DNA from 3 places in the Kitasatospora sp. NPDC088351 genome. Region 2 is predicted to be linked to each of the others. Evidence: riboswitches for the same ligand, from Rfam matches in the RefSeq annotation. Region 2 holds a riboswitch; each other region holds the start of a gene.
What was found. A riboswitch is a leader RNA that binds a small molecule or an ion and turns the genes downstream of it on or off. The one in region 2 is predicted to bind cyclic di-AMP.
Positions count from the first base shown of each region.

Region 1 (7,813 bases), on a different contig from region 2:
TCGTCCGCAGCGAGCAGAACGGCGTCCAGACCGCGGCCGGGTACCTCCCGGTCGGGGACGGCGACTTCGAGGGCACCGGGGACGAGCGCACCGTCGCCGAGCTGCTGGCCCAGGCCGCCGGGGCGGGCCTGCCCGCGCCGGTCGTGGTGCCGCTGGTTCCCGGCCCGCACGGTTTCCTGGCCGAACTCCACGCGCTCGCCGCCGAGTACGGCGCCCCCGTCACCGACGTGCTGGGCCCGCACCCGCTGCTGGCCGAGGCCGTCCACGTCCGCCTCTCCGAGGCCGGTCTGGCCCGCGCCGACCGCGCCCGGCTGTTCGCCATCGCGACCGCCGCGGACGGCGTGGTGCTCACCACCGTCGGCGGCGAGGAGGCCACCGCCGCCGCCGGGGTCACCGGGGTGCTGCTGGCCGCCCGGCTCGCCGTCCCGGTCGTCCCGGCCGCGCTGGACGTGCCCGGCTCGGTGGCCGCCGCCGTCGCGCACCTCAAGGAGACCGGCTCCCAGCGCCCCGCGCTGGCCCCGCTGGTGATCGGCCCGGAGGCCGACTCCGAGCTGCTCGCCACGGCCGCCGAGGAGACCGGCTGCCCGAGCGCCGCGCCGCTGGGCGCCTACCCGACGGTGGGCCAGCTGATCGCCTCCACCTACCTGGCCGCGCTGCCGGTCCCCGACCCCGGGGCGTACGCCGGGGAGAGCGGGGAGACCGCCGCCGAATAGCGCGGCCGTCCGACGACGCCAGGGCCCGGAACGGCTCCGTTCCGGGCCCTGCGGACGTCCGGACGGCTCAGGAGCGGCCGCCCACCCGGGTGGTGGGCGCGGCGGCGCCCCTGAGCCTGAGCGCGGGCGGCTGCACCGGCCGGGCCCGGGCGGCGAGCGCCGGCACCGGCCCGACGGCGGCGTTCCACTGCGGTTGCGCCGTACCGCCGCCGTCCGCCTTCCGCACCTGGAGCGCCCGGCCCGGCGCAGCACGATGCTCCTGGGCGGCGCCGACTCCGGGTCCATCCAGAGCTCGTTGCCGCCGAACTCGCAGTCCAGCACGGCCACATCGTCCGGTTTGCCGTCCGCGGCGGCGCGGAAGGCGACCCCGGCCTTCCGGTAGCCGGTGAACCGGCTGCGGCTGAACGTGACGGCCTCCCCGGCGAGTTCGTGCCCGGCGGCGTCGATCAGCAGCCCGTCGAAGAGGCTGCCCTTGTCCCGGCCGAGCGCGTGCGGGGCCACTCCCCCGGCGGCGTTGCCGTACAGCACGCTCGCGGTGTAGTCGAAGTCGTTGAGGTAGGCGCCGTGTTCGATGCCCCGGCCGCCGTTGTGGTAGGCCGCGAGCTCGGTGACCACATGGTGATGCCGGGCGTTCAGCCAGACGAAGATGCCGTCCTGCAGGTTGTTGTGGGCCAGGCAGCGCTGGAAGGTCCACACCCCCTCGCTGTTCTCCGGCCACTCGTGGCCGGAGGCGCCGGTGGCGCCCTGGACGCCGACGGCCACGCAGTCCACCGCCCGGCCGCCGGTGCCCGCGCCGAGGTTGAACCCCGTCAGGCGGTAGGCGCGCGGGTTGGGTTCGAGCCGGGTGCGGGAGGCCACGCAGGACTCGTGGACGATGTCGTCGGACGGGCGCTGCGGGGTACGGGTGTCCAACGGGCCGTCCCACCAGGAGGCGTCCTCCCAGGTGTCGTGGCTGACGCAGCTGCGGAAGGTGATGCCGTGACTGGCGTGCGGCACGAAGGCGTGGCTGCCCGCGTCGCGGACCACCACGCCCTCGACGACGGTGCCCCGGGTGGTGTCGCCGAGCATGTGGAAGTGCAGCCCGTACCGGCCGAGCACGGGCGCGGTGACGGGGACGGTGCCGTCCTGGCCCTTCCAGGTCTTCTCGGTGTCGGCGCGCGGACCCACCCAGCGCAGTGCGGCGTGCCATACGTCGGCGGGCCGGGAGCCGGTGACGTGGACGTGCGCGCGGCCCTTCACGGTGCCCTCGACCCGGACGCCGCGGGTCAGGTTGAGCAGTTCGGCGCCGACGGTGACGCCCCCTCCGGCGGTCACCCGGGGGTGGGCGTACTTCAGCGGGGAGTCCAGGGTGACGGTGGATCCGCTGACGGACCGGACGGTGACCAGGTCGTAGCGGGCGGAGAAGTCCTCGGCGTCGGGCGGGCCGGTCGGGGTGACGGCCAGTTCGTCGCCGGGCAGCCAGCCGGTGGGCTCGGCGGCCAGGCCGATGGAGGTGTCACCGGCCCGCAGCTCGCGGTCGGCGCGGACCCAGGCGGTCTTGGCCGCGCCGTCCAGCCGCAGGTAGCCGGCGCCGGTCACCCAGAGCCCGGTGTCGGTGTCGGTGTCGGTGTCGACCACCTTGGCGCCGTCGCCCTGGAAGCGCCGCTCGTCCACGGACGGGAAGCGGACGGTGTGCACGGCGGCGCCCTCGGGGGCGAGTGCCAGGGTGCCGCGGATCTCGACGTTGCCGTCCGAGGCGAGGGTGAGGGTGCGGTCGGCGGCGAAGGTGAGTGCGCCGGTCGGCTCGACCAGCAGCGAGCCCACGGTGGCATCGGTGTCGAGGAGCACCCGGTCGGCGATCCGGACGGCGCTCCGCGGGCCGGGTACCGCACCGCACCAGCCGGCCGGGTCGGACCAGCGGCGGCCGGCCAGGTCGACGGTCGGTGCGGCGGCGGGCCCGGCCCCGGAGGTGCCGACGGGCGGCGGGCCGGTGGTCCATGCCCGCGCCCTCGGCGGGGGCCGCGGCGGCGTCGGTGGGGCCGTCCGGGGCCCCGGGCATACCGGGCATGCCGGTGGCCGCGACGGGCTGCGTCCGCCCGGTCAGCGAGCGCCGCAGGATCTCCTCGCCGCCGACCGCGGCGAACACCTTGCCGACCGCCGGCCAGCGCAGCATCGTCCGGCGGCGTACGGGAGTTCGGGGCCGTTCGGACGATATGTCCACTCTGCGGCGTTTTGCCCGGCGGTGCACCCCCCGAGGCCTGACGGTCGGGCGCCCGGCGCGCGGGCCCTCGTCCTTGGCCATCACCGCGCAGCCCTCCCGCCGGACGGCCGCGTCGGTACTGACGTCCTGAAGCACAGGCAGTTGGGTCCGGCCGCAGGGGCGTTGCCGAAAATCGGTCATTTCTGATCATGGTGGACAGCCAATCAACCCCTCACCCGTAAACCGTGACGGGCATCACACATGTTTGCGGTTTGAACGGGAGTCTGCTTAACGTGCTCCCCGTTCGTGGCTACACGAACCCAGCCCATCCGCAACGCCGAGTCCTGCCGTCGGTTGTGCTGGCAGCGCAGAAACGCACCACGGCAGGAGCGGGGGACCCACAGGTAAGTCGCCCCGGACCGGTTCCCGAAACCGGTTCAGGGCTAGGGGTGAAGCCGCGCCACGGCGCGGCCGGGCAACTCCAGCCCGAATCCGACAGCTCACCTCGCAGGCGTGGGAGAGGATCGCGTCTTCATGCTGCCCGTCAACGGCACCAGTCTGCCCCGTCGCGCCCGCCGCCTGATCGCCGCCGTCGGCGTCGCGGGTGTCGGCCTGACCGTCCCGTGCCTCACCACCGGCACCGCCTCCGCCGCCCCGGTCGCCACCTGGGACAAGGTCGCCCAGTGCGAGAGCGGTGGCAACTGGGCCATCAACACCGGCAACGGCTTCTACGGCGGCCTGCAGTTCACCTCCAGCACCTGGGCCGCCTTCGGCGGTACCGCGTACGCCCCGCAGGCCCACCAGGCCACCAAGGCCCAGCAGATCGCGGTCGCCGAGAAGGTCCTCGCCTCGCAGGGCCCCGGCGCCTGGCCCGTCTGCTCCGTCAAGGCCGGCCTGACCAAGGGCGGCACCCTGGCCGCCGTCGACACCTCGGCCGCCGCGAAGCCGGCCGCCACCAAGCCGGCCGCCCCGGCCGCCACCCCCGCGCCGAAGCCCGCCCCGCAGGCCCCCGCGCAGACCCCGGCCCCGGCGAAGAGCCAGGCCCCCGCCGACTCCGCCCAGGCCAAGGGCGGCAGCCAGGCCCAGCCGACCGACTACACCGTCATCGCGGGCGACTGGCTCTCCTCCATCGCCGACAAGAACAACGTCCAGGGCGGCTGGGAGCGGCTGTACGAGCTGAACCGCGGCACCCTGACCCAGGGTCCGCACGTCATCTACCCAGGCCAGCAGCTCGCCCTGGGCAAGGGCGGCCAGGCCCAGCAGTCCGGCCAGGGCGCCACCGGCGCCTCCACCGGCAAGCCGGCCGCGCAGACCCCGGCCCAGACCCCGGCCGCGCAGGCCCCCGCCGCCAAGCCCGCCGCCAAGCCGGTCGCCAAGCCCGCCGCCCCGGCGCAGACCCAGGCCCCGGCGCAGACCGCCACCGGCAGCATGGCCGCCGCCGTCTCCTTCGCCCAGTCGAAGGTCGGTCAGGCCTACATCTACGGCGGCACCGGCAACGGCGGCTGGGACTGCTCCGGTCTGACCCAGGCCGCGCTGCGCGCCGCGGGCGTCTCCGTCCCGCGCGTCGCCGCCGACCAGGCCGCCGCCAGCACCCACGTCTCGCTGGACAGCCTGCTCCCGGGCGACCTGCTGTTCTGGTCCAACAACGGCAAGGACTCCGGCGTCTACCACGTCGCGATCTACATCGGCGGCGGGAAGTACGTCGAGGCCGCCAACCCGAGCTCGGGCGTGCGGACCCAGACCGTCGCCAACTGGGCCCCGGACTTCGCCGGCCGGGTCTGACCCGCCGGGCGTGCCCGGCACGCCCCCGACCCCGAGGCCCCCGGGGAGAGTCTGGTCGCTCTCCCCGGGGGCCTCGGCCTGTCTCCCCCGGCCGTCGCGCACCGGCCGGGTACCGGCGGGGCCACCGGTGGTCAACGCGGGCGCCGGCAGGGCATGCTGCTGCTCCGTACCCGAGGAGGAGTCACATGGCCCAGGTCACCGTCACGCTCGACGCCGATCTCGCCATCGACGCGATGACGCTCTCCGGCACCACGAACCCGCAGGACGCCGTCGAACTGGTCCCGCGCGACCACCTCGCCCGGGGCCGGCGCACCGGGACCCGGACCGGCGACGCCGCCGACGGACAGCGGGTGAACCAGGAGCGCCCCACCGTCCAGGAGGGCTGAGCGCGGCACGGCCGGGGCCCCCGGGGAGCGTTCGCTCCCCGGGGGCCCCGGCACCGGTTCACCGCGGGCAGGCCCCGGTGGAGCCGCGCATCACCAGCTCCGGCTGGAACATGAACTCCCCGCGCTGGGCGGCGTTCGCACCGACCTCCTCCAGCAGGGCGTCGACGGCGGCGGTGGCCATCGCCTCGACCGGCTGGCGGATGGTGGTGAGCGGCGGCTCGGTGAAGGCGATCAGCGGCGAGTCGTCGAAGCCGACCACCGAGACGTCCTGCGGGACGGCCAGGCCCCGCTGACGCACCGCTCGGATCGCGCCGAGCGCCATCATGTCGCTGCCGCAGACGATCGCCGTGCAGCCCTTGTCGAGCAGCGCGCCGGCCGCCGCGTGCCCGCCCTCCACGCTGAACAGCGTGTGGTGGACGAGGTCCTCGGCCTCCTCCTGGGTCTTGCCGAGCACCGCCCGCATGGCCGCCGTGAAGCCCTCGATCTTGCGCAGCACCGGTACGTACCGCCGCTGCCCGACCGCCAGGCCGATCCGTTCGTGGCCGAGTTCGGCCAGGTGCTGGACGGCCATCCACATCGCGGCCCGGTCGTCCGGCGAGATGAACGGCGCGTCGATCTTCTCGCTGTAGCCGTTGATCAGCACGAACGGCACCTGCCGGCCGGCCAGCCGGGCGTACCGGTCGTGGTCGGCGGTGGTGTCGGCGTGCAGGCCGGAGACGAAGACGATGCCCGCCACGCCCCGGTCGACCAGCATCTCGACCAGTTCGTCCTCGGTCGAGCCGCCGGGCGTCTGGGTGCAGAGCACCGGCGTGTAGCCGTGCCGGCTCAGCACCTGCTCGATTACCTGGGCCAGCGCGGGGAAGATCGGGTTGCTCAGCTCCGGGGTGATCAGCCCGATCAGTCCGGCGCTGCGCTGGCGCAGGCGGGTCGGCCGCTCGTAGCCGAGCACGTCCAGCGCCGCCAGCACGGTCTGCCGGGTGGCGGCGGAGACGTTCGCCTTGCCGTTGAGTACGCGGGAGACGGTGGCTTCGCTGACCCCCGCCTGCGCCGCGATGTCTGAGAGTCGCGCCGTAGTCACGGTCCCAGAGCCTATTGCAACCACGTCAGACCGCCCACCAGCCGGTGCTGTCCGGGGCCAGCACGGTCTCGCCGCCGTCCACCTCCAGGTCGGCGGAGGCGAGCAGCAGCCGGCCGGGCACGGCTATCCGGACCGGCTGGTCGGTGGTGTTCACCGTGCACACGAACGAGCCGCGGCGGAACGTCAGGGTGCCCTCGGGGCCGTCCAGCCACTCGACCTCGGTGCCGGCGCCCAGCCCGGGCTGCGCACGCCGGACGGCCAGCGCACTGCGGTACAGCTCCAGGGTGGACGTCGGGTCACCGGTCTGCGCCTCGACGCTGAGCGCGGCCCACTCGGCGGGCTGGGGCAGCCAGCTCGGGCCGCCGGCGGTCGGGCCGAAGCCGTACGGGGCCTCGGTGCCGGACCACGGGATCGGCACCCGGCAGCCGTCGCGGTAGCCGTCCTGGCCCGCCTGACGGAAGAACGACGGGTCCTGGCGGACCTCGTCGGGCAGGTCGGTGACGTCCGGCAGGCCGAGCTCCTCACCCTGGTAGATGTACGCGGAGCCGGGCAGCGCGAGCATCAGCAGGGTGGCGGCACGGGCGCGGCGCAGGCCGAGGCCGCGGTCGCCGGCGGTGCGGATCTGGGTGCCCAGGCCCGGCGGGTTGGCGAAGCGGGTGGCGTGCCGGGTGACGTCGTGGTTGGAGAGCACCCAGGTGGTGGGGGCCTCCACCGGGCGCATCGAGTCGAGCGAGAGGTCGATCACCTCGCGCAGCTCGGCGGCGTCCCAGGAGGTGCCCAGGTACTGGAAGTTGAAGGCCTGGTGCAGTTCGTCGGGGCGGACGTAGTTGGCGGTGCGCTGGACGGTCGGGGTCCAGGCCTCGGCGACGCCGATCCGCTCGCCCGGGTACTCGTCCAGGATGGTCCGCCAGCTGCGGTAGATCTCGTGCACGCCGTCCTGGTCGAAGAACGGCATGACGTCGTTGCCGAGCAGCTTGAGCTGGTCGGCGCCGCCGAGGTCGGGCAGGCCGGGGGCCTTGACCAGGCCGTGGGCGACGTCGATCCGGAAGCCGTCGACGCCCATGTCCAGCCAGAACCGCAGGATCGAGCGGAACTCGTCGGCGACGGCCGTGTTCTCCCAGTTGAAGTCGGGCTGCTCGGGGGCGAACAGGTGCAGGTACCAGTCGCCCGGGGTGCCGTCCGGGTTCTCCGAGCGGGTCCAGGCCGGGCCGCCGAAGATGGACTCCCAGTCGTTGGGCGGCAGTTCGCCGTTCTCTCCCTTGCCCGGACGGAAGTGGTAGCGCTCGCGCAGCGGCGAGGCGGGGCCGTCGCGCAGCGCCCGCTGGAACCACTCGTGCTGGTCGGAGGAGTGGTTGGGGACGAGGTCCACGATGATCCGCAGGCCCAGCTCGTGGGCGTCGCGGATCAGCGCGTCGGCGTCCAGCAGGGTGCCGAACATCGGGTCCACCGCGCGGTAGTCGGCCACGTCGTAGCCGGCGTCGGCCTGCGGCGAGGCGTAGAACGGCGAGAGCCAGACCGCGTCCACGCCGAGGTCGCGCAGGTAGGGCAGGCGGCTGCGGATGCCGGGCAGGTCGCCCATGCCGTCGCCGTTGGAGTCGGCGAAGCTGCGCGGGTACACCTGGTAGATGACCGCGTCCCGCCACCAGTCTCTGGACGCGCCGGTGCTCGCCTCGTG
Region 1 covers NZ_JBFBIL010000076.1:11,925-19,737, forward strand. Annotated here, with positions in the region: gene AB0P06_RS33165 (hypothetical protein) at 1-2,540, opposite strand, end outside; cyclic di-AMP (ydaO/yuaA leader) riboswitch at 3,249-3,419, shown strand; gene AB0P06_RS33170 (transglycosylase family protein) at 3,406-4,674, shown strand; gene AB0P06_RS33175 (hypothetical protein) at 4,860-5,060, shown strand; gene AB0P06_RS33180 (LacI family DNA-binding transcriptional regulator) at 5,119-6,138, opposite strand; gene AB0P06_RS33185 (glycoside hydrolase family 13 protein) at 6,164-7,813, opposite strand, start outside.
Region 1: it holds a riboswitch for cyclic di-AMP, as region 2 does, so the genes downstream of both, AB0P06_RS33170 (transglycosylase family protein) here and AB0P06_RS11910 (transglycosylase family protein) in region 2, are expected to answer to the same signal.

Region 2 (7,813 bases):
ACATTTTTTCGTTGGAGGATCGTAGGCACGTCCTGACCCTCCGCAACAGGGATTACCCCTCAGGTGACCAGGCTCACGCCTGCCGGGCCGGACTTACCCACCGGATACGGTCGTCCCATGCCAGTTCAGCCCGATTCCGCCCGCCCGCCGCTTTTCACGTGGGAGTTCGCCGCCGACCCGTACCCCGCGTACGCGTGGCTGCGCGAGCACGCGCCGGTGCACCGCACCACCCTGCCGAGCGGGGTGGAGGCCTGGCTGGTGACCAGGTACGCGGACGCGCGGCAGGCGCTCGCCGACGGCAGGCTCTCCAAGAACCCCGCCCACCACAGCGGGCAGGCGCACCGCACCGGCCGGGTGGGCATTCCGGGGGAGCGGCAGGCCGATCTGATGACGCACCTGCTGAACATCGACCCGCCGGACCACACCCGGCTGCGCCGGCTGGTGTCGAAGGCGTTCACGCCGCGCCGGGTGGCCGAGTTCGAGCCGCGGGTGCAGCAGCTCACCGACCGGCTGATCGACGGCTTCGCGGAGCGCGGCTCGGCGGACCTGATCCACGAGTTCGCCTTCCCGCTGCCCATCTACGCGATCTGCGACCTGCTCGGCGTGCCGTCCGAGGACCAGGACGACTTCCGGGACTGGGCGGGCATGATGATCCGCCACGGCGGCGGTCAGCGCGGTGGCGTCGGGCGCGCGGTACGGAAGATGCGGGCGTATCTGCTGGAGCTGATCCACCGCAAGCGGGCCGACCTCGGCGACGACCTGATCTCCGGTCTGATCCGGGCCAGTGACCACGGCGAGCACCTGACCGAGAACGAGGCCGCGGCGATGGCCTTCATCCTGCTCTTCGCCGGCTTCGAGACGACCGTCAACCTGATCGGCAACGGCACCTACGCGCTGCTGCGCAACCCCGGCCAGCGGGCCCTGCTGCAGGACTCGATCGTCCGCGGCGAGACCGCGCTGCTGGAGACCGGCATCGAGGAACTCCTGCGCTACGACGGCCCGGTGGAGCTGGCCACCTGGCGCTTCGCCACCACCCCGCTGACCATCGGCGGGGTGGACATCCCGGTCGGCGACCCGGTGCTGGTGGTGCTCGCGGCGGCGGACCGGGACCCGGCGCGGTTCTCCGACGAGAACACCCTCGACCTGGCCCGGACGGACAACCCGCACCTCGGCTTCGGGCACGGCATCCACTACTGCATCGGCGCCCCGCTGGCCCGGTTGGAGGGCCGGGCCGCACTGGCCACGCTGCTCTCCCGGCTGCCCGATCTGCGGCTTGCCGAAAGCCCGGAGAATCTGCGGTGGCGCGGTGGTCTGATCATGCGTGGACTTCGTGAACTGCCGGTCGAATTCACCCCGGAGAGGCCGTCGTCCGAGACCGTCGACTGAGGTTTCCGGCGCGTCAGTCGGGTGCCGTCGACCCGCTCCACGTGGCCTGAATCACCATTAAACCGGACATAGCACCTCGGTTGGTAGGCGCATGACCACGGGCCGTAATTTATGTGTGATGTGGGCGATATGAGCTTGTGATTGATGTGATGATCTGTCTAACCTCCCTGGAGTCCGCTGCTGCGGACCTCGTGCGCGGGACGCCGAATCCTGCCCGCCGCGTCACGGGAAATCGACCAGAACCCTTGGGCAGGGGCGGGGGAACCAGGTTTGTTGCCGTCCCCCACGGCTTGGGGTGAAGCCGCCCGCGCGGGCCGAGACGTTCCGCGTGACGCGGCCGGGCCACCTCCCGGTCCGAACCCGACAGCTCACCTCGCAGGCGTGCGGAGAGGGACATCTTCATGCTGTTCGTTGGAACTGGCCGTCACCGTCGTCGTACCCAGGCCGAGAAGGCCATCGCCGTCGCCGGTGTGGCCGGCGTCGGACTCGCGATGCCGCTCCTCACCGCCTCCGGTGCCTCGGCCGCCCCCGCCTCCACCTGGGACGCGGTCGCCCAGTGCGAGAGCGGCGGCAACTGGAGCATCAACACGGGCAACGGCTTCTACGGCGGCCTGCAGTTCACCTCCAGCACCTGGAAGGCGTACGGCGGCAACGCGTACGCCGCGCAGGCCAACCAGGCCAGCAAGGCCCAGCAGATCTCGGTCGCGGAGAAGGTCCTCGCCTCGCAGGGGCCGGGCGCCTGGCCGGTCTGCTCCCAGAAGGCCGGCCTGACCAAGGGCGGCGCCCCGGCCGCGGTCGACACCTCCGCCGCCGCCAAGCCCGCCACGCCGAAGCCGGCCCAGCCGAAGCCGGTTCAGCAGCAGGCCCAGAAGCCCGCGCAGAAGCCCGTCCAGCAGCAGGCCCCGCAGCCGGCCGCGAAGCCCGCCCAGCCCGCGCAGCAGAACACCCAGGCCCCGGGCTTCTCCGGCAAGGCTGGCTGGGACGCCGACGCGAAGGTGTACTGGTACCAGAACAACGGCGCCTGGTACTGGACCAGCCACCAGAGCGTCTACCAGCAGTACGCCGGCCAGGCCGCGAGCCAGGACTTCCGCCCGGCGGCCGCCCAGAGCGCCCCGGCCGCCGCGCCGAAGAGCGGTCACGGCTACACCGTCCAGTCCGGCGACACGCTGTCCACCATCGCCGCCGCCCAGGGCGTCTCCGGCGGCTGGCAGGCGCTGTACGACGGCAACCGCGGCACCGTCGGCGGCAACCCGAACCTGATCGTCCCCGGCCAGGTGCTCACCCTCGGCTGAGTCCCGCACAGGCGACAGCGGGCGAAGGGGGCCGGATTCGGCCCCCTTCGCCCGCTTCCGGCCCCGTCCATGGGGCAACCAGGTGAACTACCGGTGGGTAGGCAGGCCACACGCTGAGACGGGACCGAGGTCAGCGTGGCCCTGAGAGCCCGTGCGGTTAGGCTCTGGTCGTAACGACTCCGCAATCGTCCCGCCGACATCATCACCGTCAGCCGGACCCCTGCTTCCGCTAGGAGATGCCTCGTGCCGTCCATCGATGTCGTCGTAGCCCGTGAGATTCTCGACTCGCGTGGGAACCCCACGGTCGAGGTCGAGGTCGGCCTCGACGACGGCAGCACCGGCCGTGCCGCTGTCCCGTCGGGTGCCTCGACCGGCGCCTTCGAGGCGCTGGAGCTTCGCGACGGTGACAAGAACCGCTACTTCGGCAAGGGCGTGGAGAAGGCCGTTCTGGCCGTCATCGAGCAGATCGGCCCGGAGCTGGTCGGCTACGACGCCACCGAGCAGCGCCTGATCGACCAGGCCATGCTCGACCTGGACGCCACCCCGGACAAGTCCTCGCTCGGCGCCAACGCCATCCTGGGCGTCTCGCTGGCCGTCGCGCACGCCGCCGCCGAGGCCAGCGACCTGCCGCTGTTCCGCTACCTGGGCGGCCCGAACGCGCACGTCCTGCCGGTCCCGATGATGAACATCCTCAACGGCGGCTCGCACGCGGACTCCAACGTCGACATCCAGGAGTTCATGATCGCCCCGATCGGCGCGGAGTCCTTCTCCGAGGCCGTCCGCTGGGGCGTCGAGGTCTACCACACCCTCAAGGGCGTGCTGAAGGAGCGCGGCCTGTCCACCGGCCTCGGTGACGAGGGCGGCTTCGCGCCGAACCTGGACAGCAACCGCGAGGCCCTGGACCTCATCGTCGAGGCCATCCAGAAGGCCGGCTACGTCCCCGGCAAGGACATCGCGCTCGCCCTGGACGTCGCCGCCTCCGAGTTCCACGAGGACGGCGCCTACCAGTTCGAGGGCAAGGCGCTCTCGGCCAACGAGCTCATCGAGTACTACGCCGAGCTGGTCGCCGCCTACCCGCTGGTCTCCATCGAGGACCCGCTGGACGAGTCGGACTGGGACGGCTGGAAGGCCATGACCGTCAAGCTGGGCGACAAGGTCCAGCTGGTCGGCGACGACCTGTTCGTCACCAACCCGGTCCGCCTGGCCAAGGGCATCGAGACCGCCACCGCCAACGCGCTGCTGGTGAAGGTGAACCAGATCGGCTCGCTGACCGAGACCCTGGACGCCGTCGAGCTGGCCCAGCGCAACGGCTACCGCTGCATGATGTCGCACCGCTCCGGTGAGACCGAGGACGTCACCATCGCCGACCTGGCCGTCGCCACCAACTGCGGCCAGATCAAGACCGGCGCCCCGGCCCGCTCCGAGCGCGTCGCCAAGTACAACCAGCTGCTGCGCATCGAGGAGATCCTCGACGACGCCGCCGAGTACGCCGGCCGCGGCGCCTTCCCGCGCTTCAAGCACGAGGGCTGAGCCCTTCCGGCCCGGTCCCTCGGCCGTCCGGTAGCGCACGCCTGACCGGTGCCCCGCCGTTCACCCCGTAGGGTGGACGGCGGGGCACCGTCGCGACCAGGAGGGGAATCGGGAGATGGCAGGCTGGAGGATTCCGGGCTTGGCGGCCCGTCCCCGGTTCACGAGCCGGGCGACCGTCCTCGTCCTGGTGCTCTGCTCGCTGGTGGCGATCCTCGCCTACCCGACCCGCCAGTTCATCTCCCAGCGCTCCGAGATCTCCGCCCAGCGGGCGAAGGCCGAGCACACCCGGCAGCAGGTCGAGCAGCTGCGCCGGGAGAAGGCCCGCTGGCAGGACCCGGAGTACGTCAAGGCGCAGGCCCGCGCCCGGCTGCACTACGCGATGCCGGGGGAGACCCCGTACATCGCGGTGGACCCGGCCGGCCAGGGCGCCACCAAGTCCTCCGTCAGCTCGCCCGCCCCCTCCGAGGGCGCGGCCCACGGCCCGGTGACGGCGGCCAAGCCCTGGTACGCCAGCGTCTGGGACTCGGTCGACGCCGCCGACACAGCCGACACCGCCGCCCTGGCCCCGCCCTCTCCACCCGCCCCCGCCCTCGCTGGAGACAGCTCCCCCCATGACCACTGAGAACCACCCCACCGTCTCCGACTCCGACGTCGCGGCCATCGCCGCGCAGCTCGGCCGGGTCCCGCGCGGACTGCGCGCGGTCGCACACCGCTGCCCCTGCGGCAACCCGGACGTCGTGGAGACGGCCCCCCGGCTCGCGGACGGCACGCCGTTCCCGACCCTGTACTACCTGACCTGCCCCAAGGCCGCCTCGCTGATCGGCACCCTGGAGGCGGACGGCGTGATGAAGGAGCAGACCGCCCGGCTCGCCGAGGACCCGGAGCTGGCCGCCGCCTACCAGAAGGCGCACGAGGACTACATCGCCCGCCGGGACGCCATCGAGGTGCTGGAGGGCTTCCCGAGCGCCGGCGGCATGCCGGACCGGGTGAAGTGCCTGCACGTACTGGTCGGCCACTCGCTGGCGGCCGGACCGGGCGTCAACCCGCTCGGTGACGAGGCGATCGGCATGCTGGAGGACTGGTGGGCCAAGGGCCCGTGCGTCTCCGCCGACGAGGTCGAGGCCGCCGGTGGGCGGGTCGCGCGCAACCGCGCCAAGGAGCACGACCACGAGGCCGTGATCGCCGCCAAGCAGCGGAAGGCCGAGGAGCGCGCCGCGAAGAAGCGCGCCGCCGAGGAGGCCGGCCAGGACGACCGGGAGGCCGGCGCATGAGCGTCACCCGGGTCGCCGCGATCGACTGCGGCACCAACTCGATCCGGCTGCTGGTCGCCGACCTGGACCCGGAGACCGGGGAGATCACCGACCTCGACCGCCGGATGGTCATCAACCGGCTGGGCCAGGGCGTGGACCGGACAGGACGGCTGCACCCGGACGCGCTGGCCCGCACCTTCGCGGCCTGCCGCGAGTACGCGGAGGTCATCTCCGGGCTCGGCGTCGGCCCGGACCGGACCCGCTTCGTCGCCACCAGCGCCTCCCGGGACGCCGAGAACAGCGACGAGTACATCAGCGGTGTGCGCGGGATCCTGGGTGTCGAGCCCGAGGTGGTCAGCGGCGACGAAGAGGCGCACCTCTCCTTCGTGGGCGCCACCAAGGAGTTCACCGGTGGTCAGTTCCCGGCGCCCTATCTGGTCTTCGACCTCGGTGGCGGCTCCACCGAGTTCGTGCTGGGCACGCGGGACGTGCAGGCGGCCCGCTCGGTGGACATCGGCTGCGTCCGGCTGACCGAGCGGCACTTCGGCGGCGCCGAGCTGCCGACGCCGGAGCAGATCTCCGCCGCCCGGGCACACATCGCGGCCGAGCTGGACAAGGCCGAGGAGACCGTCCCGCTGACCGGTGCGGCCACCCTGGTGGGCCTGGCCGGGACGGTCACCACGGTCTCCGCGATCGCCCAGGACCTGCCCGTGTACGACTCCGAGGTGATCCACCACTCGCGGATCACCAGGGAGCGGGTGGCGCGGATCGCCGACGAGCTGCTGGCCGCCACCCACGCCCAGCGCGCGGCCATCCCGTCGATGCACCCCGGCCGGGTGGACGTGATCGCGGCCGGCGCGCTGGAGCTGCTGGAGATCATGGAGCGGACGGGCGCCGCCGAGGTGGTCGTCAGCGAGCACGACATCCTGGACGGCATCGCCTGGAGTATTGCCCGCTGACCTTCCGCGGGCCTTACCTCTCCGGCCCCGGAGCCCCGATCGGGGCTCCGGGGCCGGGGCGCGCCCGGGGCCGTGCGGGAAAGTTCGTGAATTTCTTCACATGACGATCCAGTCATTCGTCGCAGTCGTTGGCCCACTCCGTCCGAAATATGGGACCAAAGGTCCGTCCGACGTGCCGACCGTTGGATCGTAGGTGAGGCTCCCCTGGGGGTTTGAAAATCGAAATCATGCACGGGAACCCAGGCGCGGCACGGATCGTTGCTGCTCAGCCGGGTCATTCGAACGCGCGTGCTCTCCCGGGGCTCCGGTGGGTGGTGGGGCTGTACTCCTGAGCCGGGAAATGGGCCGCGAAGTGTAGCACAGGGTGTCCAGAAGCTTGTGACTGGGCTCACGAAGGCTGCTCCGAACGGTGCTGGATACTTTCGGATATGAGCACCACGGAGCGTCCTCGCATCCTCATTGTCGGCGGTGGTTACGTCGGCCTGTATGCCGCGATGCGCATCCTCAAGAAGATGCGTTACGGCGAAGCGACCGTCACGGTCGTCGACCCGCGGTCGTACATGACGTACCTGCCCTTCCTCCCCGAGGCGGCCGGCGGCAACGTCGCGCCCCGCAACCTCGTTGCCCCGCTGCGCAGCGCCCTGAAGAAGGCGGAGGTGCTCACCGGTGCGGTCACCGGTGTGGACCACGCCCGCAAGGTCGCCACCATCCAGCCGGCGGCCGGCGACTCGTACGAGCTGCCCTTCGAGTACCTGGTCGTCGCGACCGGCTCGGTCTCCCGCACCTTCCCGATCCCGGGTCTGGCGGAGCACGGCATCGGCATGAAGACGGTCGAGGAGGCCATCAGCCTCCGCAACCACGTCATGGCGCAGCTGGACAAGGCCGAGTCCACCACGGACGAGGCGGTCCGCCGCAAGGCGCTGACCTTCGTCGTCATCGGCGGTGGCTTCGCCGGTGTCGAGACGATCGCCGAGATCGAGGACATGGCGCGCGACGCCGCCAAGATCTACCGGACCGTCAGCCGTGACGACATGCGCTTCATCCTGGTGGAGGCGGCCAACCGCATCCTCCCGGAGATGGGCCCGGACCTCGGTCTGTGGACCAAGGAGAAGCTCGAAGAGCGCAACATCGAGATCTACATCGAGACCTCGATGGACTCCTGCGTCGACCAGCACGTCGTGCTGAAGAACGGCGTCGAGGCCGATGCCTCCACCATCGTGTGGACGGCCGGTGTGAAGCCGAACCCGGTGCTGGCCAACTTCGGCCTGCCGCTGGGCCCGCGCGGCCACGTCGACACCGCCCCGACCCTGCAGGTCCAGGGCTTCGACTACGTCTGGTCCGCCGGCGACAACGCCCAGGTGCCGGACCTCGCCGCCGGCGAGGGCGCCTGGTGCCC
Region 2 covers NZ_JBFBIL010000011.1:155,718-163,530, forward strand. Annotated here, with positions in the region: gene AB0P06_RS11905 (cytochrome P450) at 118-1,386, shown strand; cyclic di-AMP (ydaO/yuaA leader) riboswitch at 1,611-1,782, shown strand; gene AB0P06_RS11910 (transglycosylase family protein) at 1,788-2,678, shown strand; gene eno (phosphopyruvate hydratase) at 2,922-4,208, shown strand; gene AB0P06_RS11920 (septum formation initiator family protein) at 4,348-4,830, shown strand; gene AB0P06_RS11925 (DUF501 domain-containing protein) at 4,802-5,479, shown strand; gene AB0P06_RS11930 (Ppx/GppA phosphatase family protein) at 5,476-6,417, shown strand; gene AB0P06_RS11935 (NAD(P)/FAD-dependent oxidoreductase) at 6,846-7,813, shown strand, end outside.

Region 3 (7,813 bases), on a different contig from region 2:
CATGGTCAGCGCGAGCCAGATCTGCGGCCGGCGGAAGACCGCCAGCTCCGGGCCGAGCCGGGCCCCCTCGGCGCGCCGCTGGACGGGCACCAGCGCGGCGATGCCGGCGAACCCGATCACGCCGAGCGCCGCGACCACGTAGAAGGTGGACCGCCAGCCGAAGTGCTGGCCGAGCAGGGTGCCCATCGGCACGCCGAGGACGTTGGCGGCGGTGAGCCCGGTGAACATCAGGGCGATGGCGCCGGCCCGCTTCTGCGGGGCGACCAGATCGGCCGCGACCACCGAGCCGATCCCGAAGAACGCGCCGTGCGCGAAGGCCGCGAGGATCCGGCCGACCATCAGCAGGCCGAAGGCGGGCGCCACGGCGGAGACCAGGTTTCCGGCGATGAACAGGCCCATCAGCATCAGCAGCATCCCCTTGCGGGGGATCCGGGTGCCGAGGACGGTGAGCAGCGGTCCGCCCACCACGACGCCGAGCGCGTAGCCGGAGATGAGCAGGCCCGCGGTGGGGATGGACACCGAGAAGTCGCCGGCGACCTCGGGCAGCAGGCCCATGATCACGAACTCGGTGGTGCCGATGCCGAAGGCGCTGATCGCCAGCGCCAGGAGCGCGAGGGGCATGAGAGTCTGCTTTCCAAGACGATTGCATGTGCAACTACCAGCGCCGACAATACGTCTACCATCCAGATACTTGCAAGCGCCGGATATTGCCTAGGTGAACATACGCCACGCTTGCCAGTACCCCTCGGCACGATTAGGTTAGGCTCACCTAACTTACTGGAGGTCAGCCATGAGCCCCGTGGACACCACGGCACCCGAGGCGCCGGAGGCGCCCGAACCCACCGCCGCCGAACGGGTCTGCAGTCTGCTCACCGCCACCTCCTCCGTGGTGATCCGCGCCTGCGGCGAGCACCATGAGCTGGACACCCCGATCGCGGTACAGGGCTCCCGGCTGCGCCTCCACGCCCCCCTCGACGCGCCGCTCACCCTCGCCGCCACCCGCGCGCAGGACGGGCTCGCCGTCGTCCTGGACCTCACCGACATCGCCCCGGTCGCCGTCCGCGACCGCGTCCGCGGCCGGCTCTCCCTGGCCGGCCGGCTCCACCTGGCCCACCTCGCCGACGACGGGCTCGGCGTCCACCTGCGCCTGGACGTCGCACACGCCGTCCTCTCCACCCCGTACGGCACCACCGCGCTGACCGGCGCCGACCTCGCCCTCGCCGGGCCCGACCCGCTCGCCCGCTACGAGGCCGGCCTGCTCACCCACCTCGCCGACGACCACCCGGACGCGCTCGCCGTGCTCACCCGCCTGCTCGACCCGGACCTACTCACCGAGCGGCCCGGGATCCGCCCGCTGGCCCTCGACCGGTACGGCCTGGTGCTGCGCCTGGACCACCCGCACGGCCATCGCGACGTCCGTCTGGTCTTCCCCGAACCCGCCCGGGACGCGGACGAGTTCGGCCACCGGGTACACCAGCTGCTGACCGCCGCACACCGCGCGCTGCCCGCCCACCGGATCTGAACCAGGCCACCGGTCAACTGGGCTGACCAGACGTCAACTTCCCTTGGCGTCACGTAAAACGAAAACGGCCAGCCCGGCTCGCGAGAGGATTTCTCGCGAGCCGGGCCGGCCGACTGGGCGTGTCCCGCGCCCAGGGTGCCACTGTCGGTGCGGCGATCACCCGGTCGAGCGGTCACCCGACATGACCATCCCGAGTGGCCGTACGCCCCGCACCCAGCGGTGGTTCTGATGCCCGATCAGATGGCGACGCCGTGCGCCCGCAGGTAGGCGATCGGGTTGACGTCCGTGCCGTACCCCGCACCGGTGCGGATCTCGAAGTGCAGGTGCGGGCCGGTCACGTTGCCGGTCGCGCCCGAAAGGCCGATCTGCTGGCCGGCGGTGACGGTCTGGCCGATCCTGACGCCGATCGAGGACAGGTGCGCGTACTGGGCGTACTTGCCGTCGGCGAGCTTGATCTCGACCTCGTTGCCGTAGGCGCCGCCGTTGCCGGCCTTCACCACGGTGCCGCCCGCGACGGCGCGCAGCGGGGTGCCGGTGGAGACGACGAAGTCGGCGCCGGTGTGGTGGCCGGAGGACCACATCGAGCCGGCCACGCCGTAGGCGGTGCCGAGCTTCGGGCTGGCGACCGGGGAGACGTAGCTGGCGACGCCGGCCACGGTAACCGGGGCCGGGGTGGCGGGCTTGGCGACCTCGATCTTGGTCTGGACCGGGGTCTGCGGGGCGGGCTTGACCGGCTTGGCGGTCTGAACCGGCTTCGGCGCGGCGGCCGGAGCGGCCGGAGCAACCGGGGCGGCCAGCTTGGCGGCCTCGGCCGGAGCGGCGGCCTTGGCGCCGAGCGCGAGCTTCTGGCCCGGGAAGATCAGGTTCGGGTTGGCACCGACGACCGAGCGGTTCTGCTCGTACAGCGCCTGCCAGCCACCCTCGACCTGCTTGGCGTCGGCGATCTTCGACAGGGTGTCCCCGCCGACGACCTGGTAGCTCTGCTCGACCGGCGCGGCGGCCGGGGCGGCCTGCTGCGGGGCGGCGGCCGGGGCGGCGTCGGCGGTCGAGGAGTTGCTCTGCCGGGGCTTCGCGGCCGGCGCGGTGTGGGCCTGGGCGCTGATCGCGGTCACCAGCGGAAGGGCGAAAGCGGCGCCGGTGACGGCGGTGGCGATACCGATGCGGGCGGCGCGGGGCAGGGCGATACGACGAGCCTGTGCGGGCATGGAAGATTTCCTCTCCGACGCCTACGAGGTGAGCTGTCGGGTTCGGGCTGGAGTTGCCCGGCCGCAATGCGGCTTCACCCCAAGCCGGACCGTGAATTCCGGTCCGGCGACTTACCTTTGGGTCCCCCGCTCCTGCCGTACAGAGTTCAGTTCGCACCACCGGGCAGCGGCAGGACTAGGCGTTCCACCCGGTGGCCGCCCGGGCCGTGGCCGGGCGGTCGCTGAACTAAAACCCATCCGTACGGGCTAAGCAATGTCGATCACGTGAAGTCACCACAAAGCCCCGAGGCGTCGTGACACTCCGAATGATCGGCTGCACGGTACGCACACAATCCATTGACCTGGAGCGACCGCCCGGCGACACTCCGCCGATATTCGCGTCAGTACGCACGCGATCACCTACGGAATGCCATTCGCCGACACACCCCCCGGTGACCCTTGTCACGTCGGCCCGCGGGGCGCACGATCGGGCGGTGGCCACCTCCGAGGCCGGCACCCTGCGCCTGGGCACCGCGCAGGGTCGCTGGGTACTACTGGCGACGGTGCTCGGCTCCAGCATGGCGATGCTCGACGGCACCGTGGTGAACGTCGCCCTGCCCCGGATCGGCGCCGATCTGGGCGCCCCCCTCGCCGCCCTGCAATGGACGCTCAACGCCTATCTGCTGACCCTGGCCGGGCTGATCCTGCTCGGCGGCGCGCTCGGCGACCGCTACGGCCGCCGCCGGGTGTTCCTGATCGGCGTGGTCTGGTTCGCCGTCGCCTCGGCGGCCTGCGCCGCCGCGCCCACCATCGGCGTGCTGGTCATCGCCCGCGCCGTGCAGGGCATCGGCGGCGCCCTGCTCACCCCCGGCTCACTGGCGATGCTCCAGGCCGTCTTCCACCCGGACGACCGCTCGGCGGCGGTCGGCCTCTGGTCCGGCCTCGGCGGGGTGTCGGCCGCGGTCGGGCCGTTCCTCGGCGGCTGGCTGGTGGACGGCCCCGGCTGGCGGTGGATCTTCCTGCTGAACGTCCCGCTCGCCGTCCTGGTGGTCGCGGTGGCGGCCCGGCACGTGCCGGAGAGCCGGGACGAGAGTGCGACCGGCCGGTTCGACGTCCTCGGCGCACTGCTCGCCGCCCTGACCCTGGGCGCGATCACCTACGCGCTGACGGCGGCCGGTGGAGGGGTGTCCGCGTCCGTCTGGGTGACCGGCGTGGCCGGCCTGCTGCTGGGGGCGGCCTTCGTCTCGGTGGAGCGCCGCAGCCCGGAGCCGATGCTGCCGCTCGGCCTCTTCTCCTCCCGGCTGTTCACCGCGGTGAACCTGGTCACCCTCTGCGTGTACGCGGCCTTCAGCGGAGTGTTCTTCCTCCTGGTGGTGCAGTTGCAGACGGTCTCCGGGTTCTCCCCGCTGGTCTCCGGGCTGTCCCTGATCCCGGTCACCGTCCTGATGCTGGCCCTGTCGGCACGCGCCGGGCGGCTCGGCAAGCGGATCGGCCCGCGGCTGCCGCTCACCGTGGGTCCGCTGCTCTGCGCGGGCGGTGTGCTGCTGATGCTGCGGATCGGCCCCGGCGCCTCGTACTGGGCGGACGTGCTGCCCGCCGTCACCGTGCTGGGCTGCGGGATGGTGCTGCTGGTCGCGCCGCTGACCGCCACGGTGCTGGCGGCGGTGGAGGTCCGGCACGCGGGCATCGCCAGCGGTGTCAACAACGCCGCCGCCCGGGCCGCCGGCCTGCTCGCGGTCGCCGCCCTGCCCGCCCTGGCCGGTCTCAGCGGCGAGGCCTACCGGGTGCCCGCCTCGGTGGACTCGGCCTTCCACACCGCGATGCTGATCTGCGCCGGGCTGCTGGTCGCCGGCGCGCTGGTGGCCGTCACCACCGTCCGGGGCAATGTGCTGGCCCCCGAGGACCACCGCCCGGTGGCCGAGCCGGACTGCCAGTGGTCCTGCGGCACCAACGCCCCGCCGCTCGACCCGGGCCACGTCGACGCCGGAACGGCCGAGGGCCCCGCCACCGGAACGGCGGCAGGGCCCTCGGCGAACTGACGGCACACCGGCGCAGGCGCGGCGTCAGTGCAGACGGGGCGTCAGAGGATGTCGCCCGGCGCGTACTTGGCGGCCTCCGGGTACGCGGCCGCGACGGCCTCGACCCGGCGGACCACCTCGGCGACCTGGGCGCCGGCCGCACCGGTGAAGGAGAGCCGGTCGGCGAGCAGCGCGTCCAGGGCGGCCCGGTCCAGCGGGATCCGCTCGTCGGCGGCCAGCCGGTCCAGCAGCTCGTTCTCCCGGGCGCCGGCCCGCATCGCCAGCGCGGAGGCGACGGCGTGCTCCTTGATGACCTCGTGCCCGGTCTCCCGGCCGACGCCCGCCCGCACCGCGCCCATCAGCACCTTGGTGGTGGCCAGGAACGGCAGGTAGCGGTCCAGCTCGGCCTCGATCACGGCCGGGAAGGCGCCGAACTCGTCGAGGACGGTCAGGAAGGTCTCCAGCAGGCCGTCGAAGGCGAAGAAGGCGTCCGGCAGCGCGACCCGGCGGACCACCGAGCAGGAGACGTCGCCCTCGTTCCACTGGTCGCCGCCCAGCTCGGCGGTCATCGAGGCGTAGCCGCGCAGGATGACGGCCAGGCCGTTGACGCGCTCGCAGGAGCGGGTGTTCATCTTGTGCGGCATCGCGGAGGAGCCGACCTGGCCCTCCTTGAAGCCCTCGGTGACCAGCTCGTGGCCGGCCATCAGACGGATGGTCTTGGCCAGGCTGGAGGGCGCGGCGGAGAGCTGGACGAGGGCGGTGAGCACCTCGAAGTCCAGCGAGCGCGGGTAGACCTGGCCGACGCTGGTCAGCACGTTCTGGAAGCCGAGGTGGCCGGCCACCCGGCGCTCCAGCTCGGCGAGCTTGTCGGTGTCGCCGCCGAGCAGGTCCAGCATGTCCTGGGCGGTGCCGACCGGGCCCTTGATCCCGCGCAGCGGGTAGCGGGCGATCAGCTCCTCCAGGCGGCTGAAGGCGACCAGCAGCTCGTCGGCGACGGTCGCGAAGCGCTTGCCCAGGGTGGTGGCCTGCGCGGCCACGTTGTGCGAACGGCCGGCCATGACCAGCTCGGCGTGCTGGGCGGAGAGACGGCCGAGGCGGACCAGGACGGCCACCGTGCGGTCCCGCACGTGCTCCAGCGACTGGCGGATCTGCAGCTGCTCGACGTTCTCGGTCAGATCCCGGGAGGTCATCCCCTTGTGGATCTGCTCGTGACCGGCGAGCTCGCTGAACTCCTCGATCCGGGCCTTCACGTCGTGGCGGGTGATCCGCTCACGGGCGGCGATGGAGCCGAGGTCGACCTGGTCGACCACGCGCTCGTAGTCGGCGACGGCGGTGGCGGGCACCTCGACACCGAGGTCCTGCTGGGCCTTCAGGACGGCGAGCCACAGGTGGCGCTCGAGGACCACCTTGTGCTCGGGGGACCACAGCTGGGCCAGGGTCGCCGAGGCGTACCGGGAGGCCAGGACATTGGGGATCTGGGGCTTCGCGCTCACGCTTCGCAAGCCTAACAGCCGAGGTCAGCCGGAACGGCCGCGCATCGGGTAGGCTGGGTCACTTGAGCACGGAAAATTAGAGGCACTACAAACTCCTCACCGCAAGGATACCACATCGATGGACGAATTTCCAGCGGAACCGACAGCCCGCCCGGGAGCACCAGCACATCCGGAACCGGCGGCGAACCCTGCCGTACCCCCGGAGCCGTCGGCGGCCGAGGCGCTCGCCGAGGCCCTGCGCACCGAACAGGCCTGCCTCACCCGGCTGTACGCCCGGCTGGACACCGTCCGGGAGGAGACCCGCCGCACCCTGGACGGCGTCCTCGCCCAGGCCGGCGCCGGCGGTACCCACCAGGCCAGGCTGGAGCGCGAGGTCCGTGCCACCGAGGCCGCCCGCCGGTGCGCCCGGCTGGACGCCGTCGAACGCGGCCTCTGCTTCGGCCGGCTCGACGCACGCGACGGCACCGTTCACCACATCGGCCGCACCGGACTGACCGACGAGGAGTACGAGCCGCTGCTGCTGGACTGGCGCGCCCCCGCCGCCCGCCCCTTCTACACCGCCACCCCGGCCGACCCCGGCACCGTGGTGCGCCGCCGCCATCTGCACACCCGCGACCGCACCGTCACCGGCCTGGACGACGAGGCCCTAGACCTGGCCGGCCTCGGCGAGGAGGGCCGGCGCACCCTGGTCGGCGAGGCCGCCCTGCTGGCCGCGCTGGGCCGCGAGCGCACCGGCCGGATGGGCACCGCGGTGGCCACCATCCAGACCGAGCAGGACCGGGTGATCCGCGCCCCGCTCTCCGGCGCCCTGGTCGTCCAGGGCGGCCCCGGCACCGGCAAGACCGTCGCCGCCCTGCACCGCGCCGCCTACCTGCTGTACACGCACCGCGCGGTGCTGGAGCGGCGCGGCGTGCTGGTCGTCGGCCCCAGCCCGGCCTTCCTGCGCTACATCGACCAGGTCCTGCCCGCGCTCGGCGAGACCGAGGTGGTGCTCTGCACCGTCGGCGGGCTCTTCCCCGGTGTCGACGCCACGGCCTCCGACACCCCCGCCACCGCCGTCGCCAAGGGCGGCCCCTGGATGGCCGACGTCCTCCAACGCGCCGTCCGGGCCCACCAGTCGGCGCCCGCCGACGGACTCGACCTCGGCGACGGGCTGCGTCTGTCGCACCGGGTCTGCGCCGAAGCCCGCGCGGCCGCCCGCGGCCTGCGGCTGCCGCACAACCGGGCCCGCGGGTTCTTCCTGCGCACCCTGCTGGACGCCCTCGCCGTCGCCCAGGCGCTCGTCCTCGGCCGCCAGTACGACGAGGAGGAGGCCCGCTACGCCCCGCGCGAGCTGTGGGAGCGGCCGGACGTCCGGGCCGCGCTGGGCGCGCTCTGGCCGAAGCTGACCCCCGAGGGCCTGGTCGAACGGCTGCTCACCGACCGGGCCCTGCTGACCGCCGCCACCCCCGGCCGCTCCCCCGCCGAACGCGCCGCGCTGCTCCGCCCGCCAGGCGGCCCGTGGACGGTCGAGGACGTCCCGCTGCTGGACGAGGCCGCCGAGCTGCTCGGCGAGGACGACGCCCCCGCCCGCGCCCGGGCCCGCGCGGCGGAGCG
Region 3 covers NZ_JBFBIL010000027.1:57,381-65,193, forward strand. Annotated here, with positions in the region: gene AB0P06_RS20195 (MFS transporter) at 1-621, opposite strand, end outside; gene AB0P06_RS20200 (DUF2470 domain-containing protein) at 791-1,522, shown strand; gene AB0P06_RS20205 (LysM peptidoglycan-binding domain-containing M23 family metallopeptidase) at 1,759-2,727, opposite strand; cyclic di-AMP (ydaO/yuaA leader) riboswitch at 2,731-2,889, opposite strand; gene AB0P06_RS20210 (MFS transporter) at 3,201-4,745, shown strand; gene purB (adenylosuccinate lyase) at 4,787-6,217, opposite strand; gene AB0P06_RS20220 (ATP-binding domain-containing protein) at 6,336-7,813, shown strand, end outside.
Region 3: it holds a riboswitch for cyclic di-AMP, as region 2 does, so the genes downstream of both, AB0P06_RS20205 (LysM peptidoglycan-binding domain-containing M23 family metallopeptidase) here and AB0P06_RS11910 (transglycosylase family protein) in region 2, are expected to answer to the same signal.